Regions from separate parts of the Pantoea sp. F_5 genome, predicted to be linked through region 4. Evidence: predicted binding sites of a transcription regulator. Region 4 holds the regulator's gene; each other region holds the start of a gene.

What was found. Region 4 encodes CRP, which controls carbon source genes, mostly activating them, when cyclic AMP is high. Its sites were predicted from a motif close to ATGTGANNNNNNTCACAT; they were not measured.
Region 1: pth (aminoacyl-tRNA hydrolase) is a predicted target of CRP. The motif match lies at 1,971-1,988, and genes of this name have one in related genera.
Region 2: deoC (deoxyribose-phosphate aldolase) is a predicted target of CRP. The motif match lies at 1,239-1,256, and genes of this name have one in related genera.
Region 3: epd (erythrose-4-phosphate dehydrogenase) is a predicted target of CRP. The motif match lies at 1,629-1,646, and genes of this name have one in related genera.

The regions. Positions count from the first base shown of each region.
Region 1 is NZ_VWUO01000002.1:302,493-305,836, forward strand. Features, by position in the region: gene ychF (redox-regulated ATPase YchF) at 25-1,116, opposite strand; gene pth (aminoacyl-tRNA hydrolase) at 1,225-1,812, opposite strand; gene ychH (stress-induced protein YchH) at 2,068-2,343, shown strand; gene F3I44_RS03935 (GGDEF domain-containing protein) at 2,340-3,344, opposite strand, start outside.
Region 2 is NZ_VWUO01000003.1:179,962-183,305, reverse strand. Features, by position in the region: gene deoA (thymidine phosphorylase) at 1-205, opposite strand, end outside; gene deoC (deoxyribose-phosphate aldolase) at 268-1,047, opposite strand; gene F3I44_RS05525 (TatD family hydrolase) at 1,282-2,079, opposite strand; gene F3I44_RS05520 (patatin family protein) at 2,076-3,128, opposite strand.
Region 3 is NZ_VWUO01000003.1:240,676-244,019, reverse strand. Features, by position in the region: gene pgk (phosphoglycerate kinase) at 1-368, opposite strand, end outside; gene epd (erythrose-4-phosphate dehydrogenase) at 420-1,439, opposite strand; gene tkt (transketolase) at 1,753-3,344, opposite strand, start outside.
Region 4 is NZ_VWUO01000006.1:20,095-23,438, reverse strand. Features, by position in the region: gene F3I44_RS09565 (YccS/YhfK family putative transporter) at 1-1,486, opposite strand, end outside; gene crp (cAMP-activated global transcriptional regulator CRP) at 1,544-2,176, opposite strand; gene F3I44_RS09555 (OsmC family protein) at 2,480-2,884, shown strand.

The sequences.
Region 1 (3,344 bases), on a different contig from region 4:
AAACCTCATGAAACAACAACCCAATCAGACGTTGAACAAAAAGTTCATCACATCGCCATCTTTCACGATGTACTCTTTACCTTCTGAACGCATCTTTCCAGCTTCTTTCGCGCCTTGCTCGCCTTTATAGGCGATAAAGTCTTCAAACGCGATGGTCTGGGCGCGGATAAAGCCTTTCTCGAAGTCGGTATGGATTTTACCGGCTGCCTGTGGGGCAGTTGCGCCAACCGGGATGGTCCAGGCACGCACTTCTTTCACGCCAGCGGTGAAGTAGGTCTGCAGGTTCAGCAGCGAGTAACCGGCGCGGATAACGCGGTTCAGGCCCGGCTCTTCCAGTCCCAGTTCCGCCATGAACTCTTCACGATCTTCATCTTCCAGCTCGGCAATGTCCGACTCAACGGCGGCGCAAACCGGTACGACGACTGAACCTTCTGCTTCGGCGATAGCGCGAACCTGATCCAGGTACGGGTTGTTCTCGAAACCATCTTCATTGACGTTGGCAATGTACATCGTTGGTTTCAGGGTCAGGAAGCTCAGATAGCGAATGGCCGCTTTGTCGTCGGCATCCAGATCCAGTGAACGCAGCATGCCCGCTTCAGAAAGATGCGGCAGGCACTTCTCCAGCGCAGCCAGCTCGGCTTTGGCATCTTTGTCGCCGCCTTTGGCTTTCTTCTGCACGCGCTGTATCGCACGTTCACAGGTTTCCAGATCGGACAGCGCCAGTTCGGTGTTGATGACATCAATATCTTCCGCCGGGTTCACTTTCCCCGCAACGTGGATGATGTTGTCGTTTTCAAAGCAGCGCACCACGTGGCCGATCGCTTCGGTTTCGCGGATGTTGGTCAGGAACTGGTTGCCCAGGCCTTCACCTTTGGACGCCCCTTTTACCAGGCCCGCGATATCGACGAATTCCATGGTAGTCGGCACCACGCGCTGCGGCTTAACAATCTCAGAAAGCTGGTCGAGACGCAGGTCAGGCATGGGTACCACGCCGGTGTTTGGCTCAATGGTACAGAACGGGAAGTTAGCCGCTTCGATGCCCGCTTTAGTCAGCGCGTTAAACAGAGTGGATTTACCGACGTTCGGCAGGCCCACGATACCGCATTTGAATCCCATGGTTTGATACCCTTTATAACTGGATGGACAGCGCGCCAGAGGGCGGACTGTCGGAGACGAATGGAAAAATTTCGCGCATTATACACGGAATCGCAACGATTCGGGCGTTTAAGCAGGCTTGAAGGCGTGCAGCCGGTTCATTGCCTTAATGCGATCCTCTTTCAGCCACAGTTCGGTGCAGCGCGCCGCCTCATCAATGGCATCATCAATCAGCTTCTGCTCACTGGCGGGCGGCTTGCCCAGCACAAATCCGGTCACCTTGTTGCGATCGCCGGGATGCCCGATACCGATGCGCAGCCGATGAAAATTATTGTTGTTGCCCAGCTTGCTGATGATGTCTTTCAGGCCGTTATGGCCGCCATGGCCGCCGCCCTGCTTGAATTTCGCCACACCGGGCGGCAAATCGAGTTCATCATGCGCCACCAGAATCTCTTCTGGCGCAATGCGATAAAAGGTCGCCATTGCCGCCACCGCTTTACCACTCAGGTTCATAAAGGTGGTCGGCACCAGCAGGCGCACATCCTCGCCGGCTATCGCCAGGCGGGCGGTATAGCCATAGAATTTGCCTTCCTCTTTCAGTGACTGATTGTGGCGCTCAGCCAGTAGATCCAGATACCAGGCACCCGCATTGTGGCGTGTGGCGGCGTATTCAGCGCCCGGATTGGCCAGTCCCACAATCAGTTTAATGCTGCTCACAATGATTATCCTGCTGTTATCGCGAAAGGGCGTTAGTTTACTTCGCCACAGGCGAGATGACAAAGCACACGCATCGAAATGGTTCAGAACGGTGATTAATCATTTTCTATCTGAATCAACAGGCTGCATTCAGGACCAGGCCATTCTTTATAGCTGATGTGTGATCCAGTCCGCAACGTGGACCCCAGCCATTGCCTAAACTTATGGCACTTAACATTGTGTGCGGTTATTTACTCATATGGATGGAGGTGCAGCATGAAACATCAACACTGCCGCGTAGCGGGTAACAGCTTGATGGTACTGGGATTAGTCACAATGGTGCTGGGTGTTGGGTTTTCAATTATGAACCAGCTGCCGACACTCGATTTGCCGCAGTTTCTGGCGCAGGGCGCGATTCTGAGCATCTTTATTGGCGCACTGATGTGGCTGGTGGGCGCGCGTATCAGTGGCCGTGAAAAAATTGAAGATCGCTATTACTGGCTGCGTCACTATGACAAGCGCTGCCGCCGGTCACACAATTCCCACCACTAACTGATGGCTGCCGGGACTGGATGCTGCGCAGTGCAGTTCCGGCCACTGGCTTTCGCGTGATAGAGCGCTGCATCTGCCAGCGCCAGTAAACTCTCAAAATCCTGCTGGCCTTGCGTGACCGTGGCAAAGCCAATGCTGACTGAATAAGCTATGTCATTGGGTTGCGATGTACAGACCGCCAGCCGGATCGCCTCACACCACGCCTCTGCATCCCGTGCTCCAGCCGGAATGATGGCCGCAAACTCTTCTCCGCCCAGTCGTGCAAAACGCCCCTCAGCCGGTATCAATTCTCTGACTATTTCGCAAAAGTGAATCAAAATCTGGTCGCCCTGATGATGGCCATATCGATCATTGATGCTTTTAAAATGATCGAGGTCGAACAGTATTGCGCTGAACGGCCGGTTCTGACGGCGGCAGCGCGCCACAATTTTTGTGGCTTCAGTAAATAAGGCGCGACGATTCCAGACGCTGGTCAGCGGATCGTGCAGGGAAGTGTGTTTTAACGCTATCTGCATCCGCTCATTCACCATGGCCAGAATGGTAAACGTCAGGCCGATGACAAACAGAATGGATTCCAGAATCACGTAAACTGAAAAGTCTGACCCGCCAATCGCTCCGGGTTGCGTGCTGGGCATGGCGCTATCCAGAAACAGGCGCGCCAGATGAAACAACAGGTGGATCCACAGCAGCAACTGGGCAGGCCAGAAAGTGGCTTTCAGCGTGTCACGCGCCTGCCAGACCAGCTGGATCAGTGCGGCGGTATAGGCGACGCAGGCGATGCACAATACCAGTACCCGTTTGGGTAAGCTGTAATAAAACGCCGGAAAGCAGCAGAGGAGTGCCCAGAGCAGCGCACCCAGTAGCCAGTGCGTACCGATAGGTTTACCGCAGAAGCGCCGGAACGCATTTAATAATCCGCCATAAGCGAGCATCACTAACACATTGCCGACCGCAACCGGCAGGAAATGCAGGCCGCTGCTGCGCAGGCTGCTTAAGAATAC
Region 2 (3,344 bases), on a different contig from region 4:
CCGTACCGGAATCACGCATCGCCATCGTCAGCGCAACCCGCTCCGGCAGTGTCATATCATGGAACCAGATAGTCATTGCCAGCGCGGCAATCTGACCTTCAGAGACGGTGTTATCACGCACGCCGTTAATGAAGAAGCGAATCTCCTCTTCAGTCAGCGCCTGGCCGTCACGTTTTTTGCGAATAATTTCTTGTGGCAGGAACAAAGTAGCCCCCTGGTTCAGGGAAATCAGGATGGAGAACAGGCGGTCAGCGACCGCCTGAAGGATCAGTAACCCGCTTTACTGGTGTCGCTGTCATGACCCAGGGTGTTGAGCAGGCTCGCCAGCAGGCTTGATGCACCAAAACGGAAATGGCGCGCATCGGCCCAGTCGGCACCCAGCGTCTCTTCGGCCATCTGCAGATAGATCGCAGCATCTTCAGCAGTGCGCACGCCGCCCGCCGGTTTGAAACCAACCTGCTGGCTGACGCCTTTGTCACGGATCACATTCATCATGATCTGCGCCACTTCCGGCGTGGCGTTAACCGGTACTTTACCGGTGGAGGTTTTAATGAAGTCGGCACCCGCATCAATGGCAATCTCAGAAGCCTGACGGATCAGCGCTTCTTCTTTCAGCTCACCGGTTTCGATGATGACTTTCAGCAGCACGTCCGCTTCAGCGCAGGCGGTTTTACAGGCTTTTACCAGATCGAAACCAATCTGGCTGTTACCGGCGATCAGCGCGCGGTACGGGAAGACCACATCCACTTCATCCGCACCGTAGGCGATGGCGGCGCGGGTCTCTGCCAGTGCAATATCGATGTCGTCATTACCGTGCGGGAAGTTGGTCACCGTAGCGATGCGGATCTCCGGCGTACCCTGCTCCCGCAACGTTTTACGCGCAATCGGAATAAAGCGCGGATAGATACAGATGGCGGCGGTATTGCCTGCCGGGGATTTAGCCTGATGACACAGGGCGATCACTTTTGCGTCGGTGTCGTCGTCATTCAGGGTGGTTAAATCCATCAGTTTCAGGGCGCGCAGGGCAAGAGGTTTAATATCGGTCATGAGGCTCTCCAAAGGATCGGGGTGCAACCCACCGGCTTGCCGGCGGAATGTTATAATAATAACACTCAGAAGCGGCCTGATATGTGCCAGCAGTCACATAGGGATAAGAAATTAGTGCAATCGTGCCACACTCCCTGTGACAAAAATCGCAGATAACAGCGTTTAGTGGCCATTATACGCCAGTCGGCCCAATGTTACTATTATCACATTTAAGCGCAGATGAGGCAGATCCGGTCAGTTATGCAGCGCCGGGAAAGCGGGATCGAGCTGGAAGAGTTGCTGGCTGTTGTGCCACAACGCATCGGCAATCTCTTCGGGTGACTCCTCTCGCAGGCTGCAGAGCACCTCCCACACCTGACGCGCCCGTTCAGGGCGGTTTGGCTGGCCCTGAAAGCCCTGCAGCGGCATATCGGGTGCATCGGTTTCCAGTAGCAGCGACGAGAGCGGCAGTTGCGCCACGGTCTGACGGGTTTTGCTGGCGCGTTCATAGGTAATGGTCCCGCCAACGCCAATCGCATAACCCAGCTTAATAAAGGCCTGCGCTTGTTGCAGGCTGCCCGCGAAACCGTGCACCACGCCACAGCGCGGCAGATCGTGACGACGCAGAATCTGTGCCAGCTTGTCATGTGTACGGCGTGAATGAAGGATCACCGGCAACGCATAACGCTTTGCCAGCTTAAGCTGCGCTTCAAGAAAGCGTTGCTGCTTATCAAACTGCGGATTGTCGCGATAGAGATCCAGTCCGATCTCACCGATCGCCACCAGCTTACGTGGCCGCTGTTGCAGTAAGGTTTCCAGTTGCCCAAGATGCGCCTCAACGTGATTTTCAATGACGATGGGGTGCAGGCCCAGCGCCGCGTAAAGCGGCGAGTGGTCAGCAGCCAGCGCGCAGACGCGCTCAAACCGGCTGGCATCGATTGCCGGAATGATAATCTTCTCTACACCCGCTTCCGCGGCGCGCGCCAGGCTGTCGGCAGCATCCCCTTCGAAAGGCGGAAAGTCGAAATGACAGTGCGTGTCGATAAACATCATGCCAGCGATCCTTTGTCATAATCTGCATCATTGTCCGCCAACGGCGGCGTGATAATCAATCGGGTATCCGGTGCATTGGCGACCGGCGCAGGTGGCGTAACGATGCGCGTTGAGCTCATCGGTTCCGCATCGCTCAGCCACTGGCCCAGCGTGGCGAGGAAATAGCGGCCACAGCGCCGTCCCAGATGATAATCCTGATTCAGCGCGGCAACACGGCTGCCAAGGGCACTGCTGGCCAGCACATGCGGCGGGAAGATTTCGATAATGCGCAAATCGTCGGGCGGATTCTCGATAAACTGCTGAATTTCGCGATAGCTCTGCTCATGCTTATTCAGCACGTTGATCATCGGCTGTAGTGCCCCGGTGCTGAGCCAGCGCTCCATCCGCTTAAACCATTTCGGGGTATAGAACATCTGCGACGGCACGGTGCGGATCACTACAATGGTATCGGCCCCGCGACGGGCGGCTTCACGCACCGGAATGGCATCGCTGATGCCGCCATCGAGATAGCTTATCCCTTCCAGATTGACGCCCAGCCGGTAAAAACCGGGAATGGCACTGGAGGCTTTAATCAGATCCAGCCAGTTGTCGGCGGTGGGAGTAAAATAACCGGGCGTATAGTCGTCGCTACGGCAGGCGCACATATAAAACTCCCGGCCGCTGGAGAACAGCTGTTCCGCGCTGCTCATCGCCAGCGGAAATTCACTGCGGGTAATATCGATCAACCAGTCGAGATCGATCAGATTACCTCCGCGCACAAAACGCAGCGGATCAAAAAAGAGTTTACTGGTGGTATAGCGGGTAATCACGCGACGGGCGTAGCCGGGCTGACCACAGACAAAGGCAGAGAGATTTTGTGCACCGGCAGAGGTGCCGAGCATCAGTTGAAAAGGGTTGAATCGGGCACGCTGAAATTCGTCTAATACGCCTGCGGTGAAAATACCGCGCTGACCGCCGCCTTCACAGACCAGGGCTATTTTCTGAGCTTTGAAGGGTGTCAGGGCCAGAGGTTCAATGACGCCGAGTGTGACGGGAATGCGTATACCCACTGTGCGAACCTCATCAAAGGGTTCCGGGTATGCTGGAGGATGGGTCCGTTAAAAACAGCAGCATTCCGGAGAACCAGTCATCTATTCCTTTAACCGGCAGGCCAGCTAAACTGGCCTGCCATCGCAGCGATGTGAAGGTGTCCCTCTCTTCACGTCAGTCGCTGCAGATGACTGGTCTCCGCTCTATGCTTTGCGTTGCATTACACTGCAGGACTC
Region 3 (3,344 bases), on a different contig from region 4:
TCGTCTTTCTTTTCGCCTTTGTTAAAGCGAACGTTTTCCAGCACAACCAGTTCGCCAGCGCCGACTTCAACGCCATCGAGGTAATCTTTTGCCAGGGTCACATTGGTGCCGCTCAGCTTCTCTTTCAGGTAGTTAACTACCGGCAGCAGCGAGAACTCTTCGTTGTACTCACCTTCGGTCGGACGACCCAGGTGGGAGGTAACCATCACTTTCGCGCCCTGTTTCAACGCCGCTTCAATGGTTGGCAGAGAAGCACGGATACGTGCATCAGACGTCACTTTACCTTCTTTAACTGGTACGTTCAGATCGGCACGGATCAGAACGCGTTTGCCAGCCAGATCCAGATCGGTCATCTTAATTACAGACATGGTGAACCCTCTCGTTGATTCTCATAAGTTTTGCCAGACGCAAACCGCGTCTTACCTGAAACCGCTTGCGGCCATCGCTAACGTCGTGTCGAGCATTCGGTTAGCAAAGCCCCATTCGTTGTCACACCAGACCAGGGTCTTGATAAGGTGTTGACCGCTGACCCGCGTTTGTGTTCCATCCACAATGGCACTGTGCGGATCATGGTTAAAATCTACTGAGACTAACGGTAATTCCGTATAGTCAACTATACCACGAAATGCCCCTTCTGCCGCGCTCCGCAACAGGGTGTTAACATCACACGCTGTCACCGCGTTATGCACAGAAACGCTGAGATCAATGGCCGTCACGTTAATCGTCGGGACGCGAACGGCTATCGCCTCAAAGCGATCGTTGAATTTCGGAAAAATACGGGTAATGCCGGCCGCCAGACGCGTATCTACCGGGATGATCGACTGACTGGCTGCGCGTGTGCGGCGCAGATCGCTGTGATAGGCGTCGATTACCTGCTGATCGTGCATCGCCGAGTGGATCGTAGTGACGGTACCGGATTCAATTCCAAACGCATCATCCAGCAGTTTAATGACCGGAATAATGCAGTTCGTCGTACAGGACGCGTTGGAAACGATGCGGTCGCTGGCGGTCAGCGCCTGCTGGTTAACGCCATACACCACCGTGGCGTCGAGATCGTTGCCGCCGGGATGAGAGAACAGCACTTTTTTAGCGCCAGCCTGCAGATGCGCTTCGCCATCAGCCCGCGAGCCATAAACGCCGGTGCAGTCCAGCACCACATCCACATCGAGTTCACGCCAGGGCAAACTGGCAATGTCTGCACGGTGCAGGATGCGCAGGGTATCACCCCCCACCCACATCACATCGCGCTCCTGACGGACGTCAAAAGCAAAACGGCCATGGCTGGTGTCGTATTTCAGCAGGTGCGCCATACCGGTGGCTTCTGCCAGCTCGTTAATGGCGACCACAGTGATCTCTGCACGTCGGCCCGTTTCATAGAGCGCGCGCAGGACGTTGCGTCCAATCCGGCCAAAACCATTTATCGCTATCCGTACCGTCATTTCTCTCCTGCCACGTCAGACTGAAAAAAACGTGCCGTTAGCCTGAGCGTTTCACTGCATTTTGTACAGGAGATTCTTACCCGGCATTGTCCGAAATCAGGGCAATATGCACACCGACTGAAACGGTTCAGCCACAATAATAGAAGGAAGGAATAACAGGAATGACTGTGATCAATCTGACTGCTTAAATTTGGATCTGCGTCACAAATTCGGGCCATTGTCAGTTATTACTGGAGGAATAATAAATAAAGGGACGACAATTTCGCCCCTCTTGTTTCACTGCCAGACGGGAACGGACCCGCCTGGCCGGTTTTTACGCCAGCAGCGCCTTCGCTTTCGCGACCACGTTGTCGACGGTGAAGCCAAACAGTTCAAACAGCTGATCCGCAGGTGCAGATTCACCGAAGCTGGTCATACCCACGATAGCGCCGTTCAGTCCGGTGTATTTGAACCAGTAATCCGCGATGCCCGCTTCGATAGCGACGCGTGCGCTGACCGCTTTCGGCAATACAGATTCGCGGTACTCATCGCTCTGCTTGTCAAAAGCATCCGTTGACGGCATAGAGACCACGCGTACTTTGCGGCCTTCGCTGGTGAGTTTGTCCCAGGCACCGACAGCCAGTTCAACTTCTGAACCGGTGGCGATCAGGATCAGCTCAGGGGTGCCGTCGCACTCTTTCAGCACATAACCGCCACGTGCCACGTTAGCCAGCTGTGTAGCATCACGTTCCTGCTGCGCCAGGTTCTGACGAGAGAAAATCAGCGCGGTCGGGCCATCTTTACGCTCAATGGCATATTTCCACGCCACCGCAGATTCAACCTGGTCACAGGGACGCCACAGGCTCATGTTTGGTGTGGTACGCAGGCTCGCCATCTGCTCAACCGGCTGATGCGTCGGGCCATCTTCGCCCAGACCGATAGAGTCGTGCGTGTAGACCATGATCTGACGGATCTTCATCAGTGCCGCCATACGCGCGGCATTACGCGCATACTCCACGAACATCAGGAAGGTGGCGGTGTACGGCAGGAAGCCGCCATGCAGCGCCAGGCCATTAGCGATAGCGGTCATACCGAACTCGCGCACGCCGTAATGGATGTAGTTACCCGCTGCATCTTCGTTGATTGGCTTAGACCCAGACCAGATAGTCAGGTTGCTCGGTGCCAGGTCGGCTGAGCCGCCCAGGTATTCCGGCAGAATTTTACCAAAGGCTTCGATAGCGTTTTGTGAGGCTTTACGGCTGGCGATCTTCGCCGGGTTCGCCTGCAGCTGCTCAACGAACTTCTGTGACTCTTCCTGCCAGTTAGCGGGCAGTTCGTTGCTGACGCGACGTTTGAACTCGGCAGCCAGTTCAGGATGTGCCTGCGCATACGCAGCGAATTTCTCATCCCATGCAGATTCTTTCGCCTGGCCCGCTTCTTTCGCGTCCCACTCAGCGTAGATGTCAGAAGGAATAACGAATGGCGCGTGGTTCCAGCCCAGCTGTTTACGGGTCAGTGCCACTTCATCATCACCCAGCGGTGCGCCGTGTGAATCATGCGTACCCGCTTTGTTCGGTGAACCAAAGCCGATAACGGTTTTGCACATTAGCAGTGAAGGCTTGTCGCTGACGCTTTTCGCTTCGTCGATCGCTTTAGCAATCGCATCCGCATCGTGACCATCAACGCCGCGCACTACGTGCCAGCCATACGCTTCGAAGCGCTTCGCGGTGTCATCGGTGAACCAGCCATCAATGTGACCGTCGATGGAGATACCGTTGTCATCATAGAACGCAACCAGTTTGCCCAGCTTCAGCGTACCGGCCAGCGAGCAGACTTCGTGCGAGATACCTTCCATCATGCAACCATCACCCATGAAGACATAGGTGTTGTGGTCTACGATGTCATGACCCGGACGGTTGAACTGTG
Region 4 (3,344 bases):
TCAGACAGCCCATCAGCGTATCCATCAGTCGCGGCAGCAGAAACTGCGCACCATTCAGTGACAGCAGTTGCAGCGAGTAAACTGCCGTGACCGTAAAGCCAATCATCGACCAGCCATAGAACTGGCGGGTAAAGCGATAGCTGATAAAGGTTATCGCCAGCATGATCAACAGCACCAGGGACTCCGGCACCGCCAGCCGCAGCGTAGCGGCCGCGATGACCAGGCCGGCAAAGGTGCCCAACGCCCGGTGCTGAATACGGACGCGGGTGGCGCTGTAGCCGTTCTGGCTGACGAACATAATGGTCATCAGGATCCAGTAGGGTTTGGGGATATTAAAGAACAGCGCCAGCGCGCTGCCCAGCATCAGCATCACCGCAAAGCGACCCGCCGTACGCAGCGCCGACGAGCGAAACGAGAGATAGCTGCGCAGCGCCGGTAACAGCGGCAGGCGGCGCTGGCGGTCTGCCATCAAATCGCGCTGGTAAAGCGGCTTCTGGGTGCGCAGCACCCGCGCAATGCGGTTGAAGTGATAAAGGCAGAAGTTACCCACCGGATTATCGGGATGCTGATGGGCGATTTTCTCCAGCGCGCCGAGCTGTTTATCCATCGCAAAGCGGTCGGGTAACTGGTGATAAAGAATGTTATCTGCCAGCACCCGCAACCGGGCCGAGATGGTTTTGGCATTCCAGCGGATCACCGCTTCAGCATGGCTCTGCTCTACCAGCTTCTGTACTTCTTCCGGCCGATGCAGGCTGACCGAGATATGCTCCTGCAGATCGAGCGCCACCTGGAAAGCGCGCGTTAGCCGCTTATGGCTGTGATCGCGGCTTGCCGACAGCATGTGCATCTGCTGATAACAGGTGTTGATCAGATCGACCACTTTCTGCTGGTGAGCCAGCAGCGGCGGCAGCGCTTTTTCGGGATCGGTCAGCTGCGTCAGCAGGGTATATTTGGCGTCACAGTAGTTGGCCAGCTCGCGGTAAATCAGGCTCAGGCTCTCCCGCATCGGCTGCTCTTTCCACAGCCAGAACCAGAACCAGTTAAATATCCCATACCAGAGTGTGCCGCCGATATAGAGCAGCGGAGTGACATAGATGGGCATGCGGCCAATCAGGCTGAGGGTAAAGATGGCGGCAATAAGCGTACCGGGCAGCAGACGGCCGTGCAGCGGGCTAATCTCACCGGTGACGCCAAGCAGCAAAGGCATAGCGAAGAGGATCAGCGGCAGTGGAATCGCATGCAGGGTGAGCCACTGGATCAGAAAGCTGCCGAGGGCAAACAGGCTGCCGCCCACAATCAGACGTTTGAAAAAGCGTTTATGCGGAGTATCGAGACCGGCGATATTGCAGCAGGCGGGCACTAATGAGAACAGCAGACCTTTTTGCAGGTCGCCAGCCAGCCAGCCCAACGCGACCGGCAGGCAGAGCACCAGCGTTTGCCGCAAGGCGTAGTTAACTTCAGGATGATAAATGATTCGACGCCACATCGGCCCAACACAAACAATAACGGCGTGATGTTGCCATCACGCCGTGGATGACAGGAGTTAGCGGGTGCCGTAAACGACGATGGTTTTACCGTGTGCGGAGATCAGGTTCTGATCTTCCAGCATCTTCAGAATACGGCCCACGGTTTCACGTGAACAACCCACAATCTGGCCAATTTCCTGACGAGTGATTTTAATTTGCATGCCGTCGGGATGCGTCATGGCATCTGGCTGCTTCGCCAGGTTAAGCAGGGTCTGAGCAATGCGTCCGGTGACGTCGAGGAAAGCGAGGTTACCCACTTTTTCAGACGTGACCTGCAGGCGACGCGCCATCTGCGAGGAGAGTCGCATCAGGATGTCGGGATTCACCTGGATCAGCTGACGGAATTTCTTGTAAGAAATCTCCGCGACTTCGCACGCGCTTTTCGCACGTACCCAGGCGCTGCGCTCCTGACCTTCTTCGAACAGGCCAAGCTCACCAATAAAATCGCCCTGATTCAGGTAGGAAAGAATCATCTCTTTGCCTTCTTCATCTTTAATCAGAACCGCGACGGAACCTTTCACGATGTAGTAAAGCGTTTCTGCTTTTTCACCTTGGTGAATCAGCGTACTTTTGGATGGATACTTGTGAATATGGCAATGGGACAGGAACCATTCGAGTGTAGGGTCTGTTTGCGGTTTGCCGAGAACCATTCGCTATTATCCTCTGTTGTAATCGTGCCCAAAATACAGGGGGCAGTTTTCCCTGTCAGGCGGTGAAAGCTTCAAGCGTTTCCTTTTCAGGAAATTATTCGGGCCGCATCAGGCGCAGTGCGCTTCATTCTTCCCGGCTTCGCCATCGGGTGACGAAAAATATTTTCAGCACTGTTTGTAGCACAGCTTTTGCCGACTGTCTTCTGTTGTCTCGCTTCAGCTACAGGCGGATTTCTCTGGATTGCTGTTTACCAGGTGAAAGCGTACTCTGGCGACAAAACAGCGTATTCCGGAGCAAAAATCATGCAGGCAAGAGTGAAATGGGTAGAAGGGCTGACATTCCTTGGAGAATCCTCATCCGGCCATCAGATACTGATGGATGGCAATTCGGGTGATAAAGCGCCCAGCCCAATGGAGATGGTGCTGATGGCGGCAGGTGGATGCAGCGCGATTGACGTGGTATCAATTCTGCAAAAAGGCCGCAACGATGTGGCTGATTGTGAAGTAAAACTGACCTCAGAACGTCGTGAAGAAGCACCGCGAATCTTTACGCACATCAACCTGCATTTTATCGTGAGTGGCAAAGCGCTCCAGGATAAAGCGGTCTCACGCGCCGTCGATCTTTCGGCAGAGAAATACTGCTCTGTGGCCATCATGCTGGGTAAAGGTGTGACGATTACGCATAGCTATGAGGTGATTGAGCTGTAGTATCTGAAAACGACCATTAACGGCCCGTGCAACATTGGGCGGCGGTAAGATCGAGCCTGCGCAGAAAACCGGGCCAGATCGGAAAGTCGCTTAAACCATCCCTGGGCGCTCGGCCCACGCGATTACGCACCTCATCCCTGAAGTGCGCCTGTAGCCGGGCCAACGCGTTGCGTTGTTCAAAAACGCTCCCGGCGTTTTTATCCCTGGCGTGGGACGCTTTCCTCTTCTGACCCGGTTCCCTGCGTGTTGAGCTTATATGCTGCTGTCAGATTCTTTGTGATCAGGGTCTGTCTGAAGCGAGCTCCCTGAAACCGGATGTGGCTGCCGGACGTGAAGCGAAGGGAGCATACACCTGTAGCAAAGCATAGCGGGCCAGGGATGGCCCGCGCTGAGCCTGCCAGGGATGGCGGTTTTGCGTCTTTGCGAAAGGCGTATGCTCCCTGAAGCCTGCTCAGCAGCA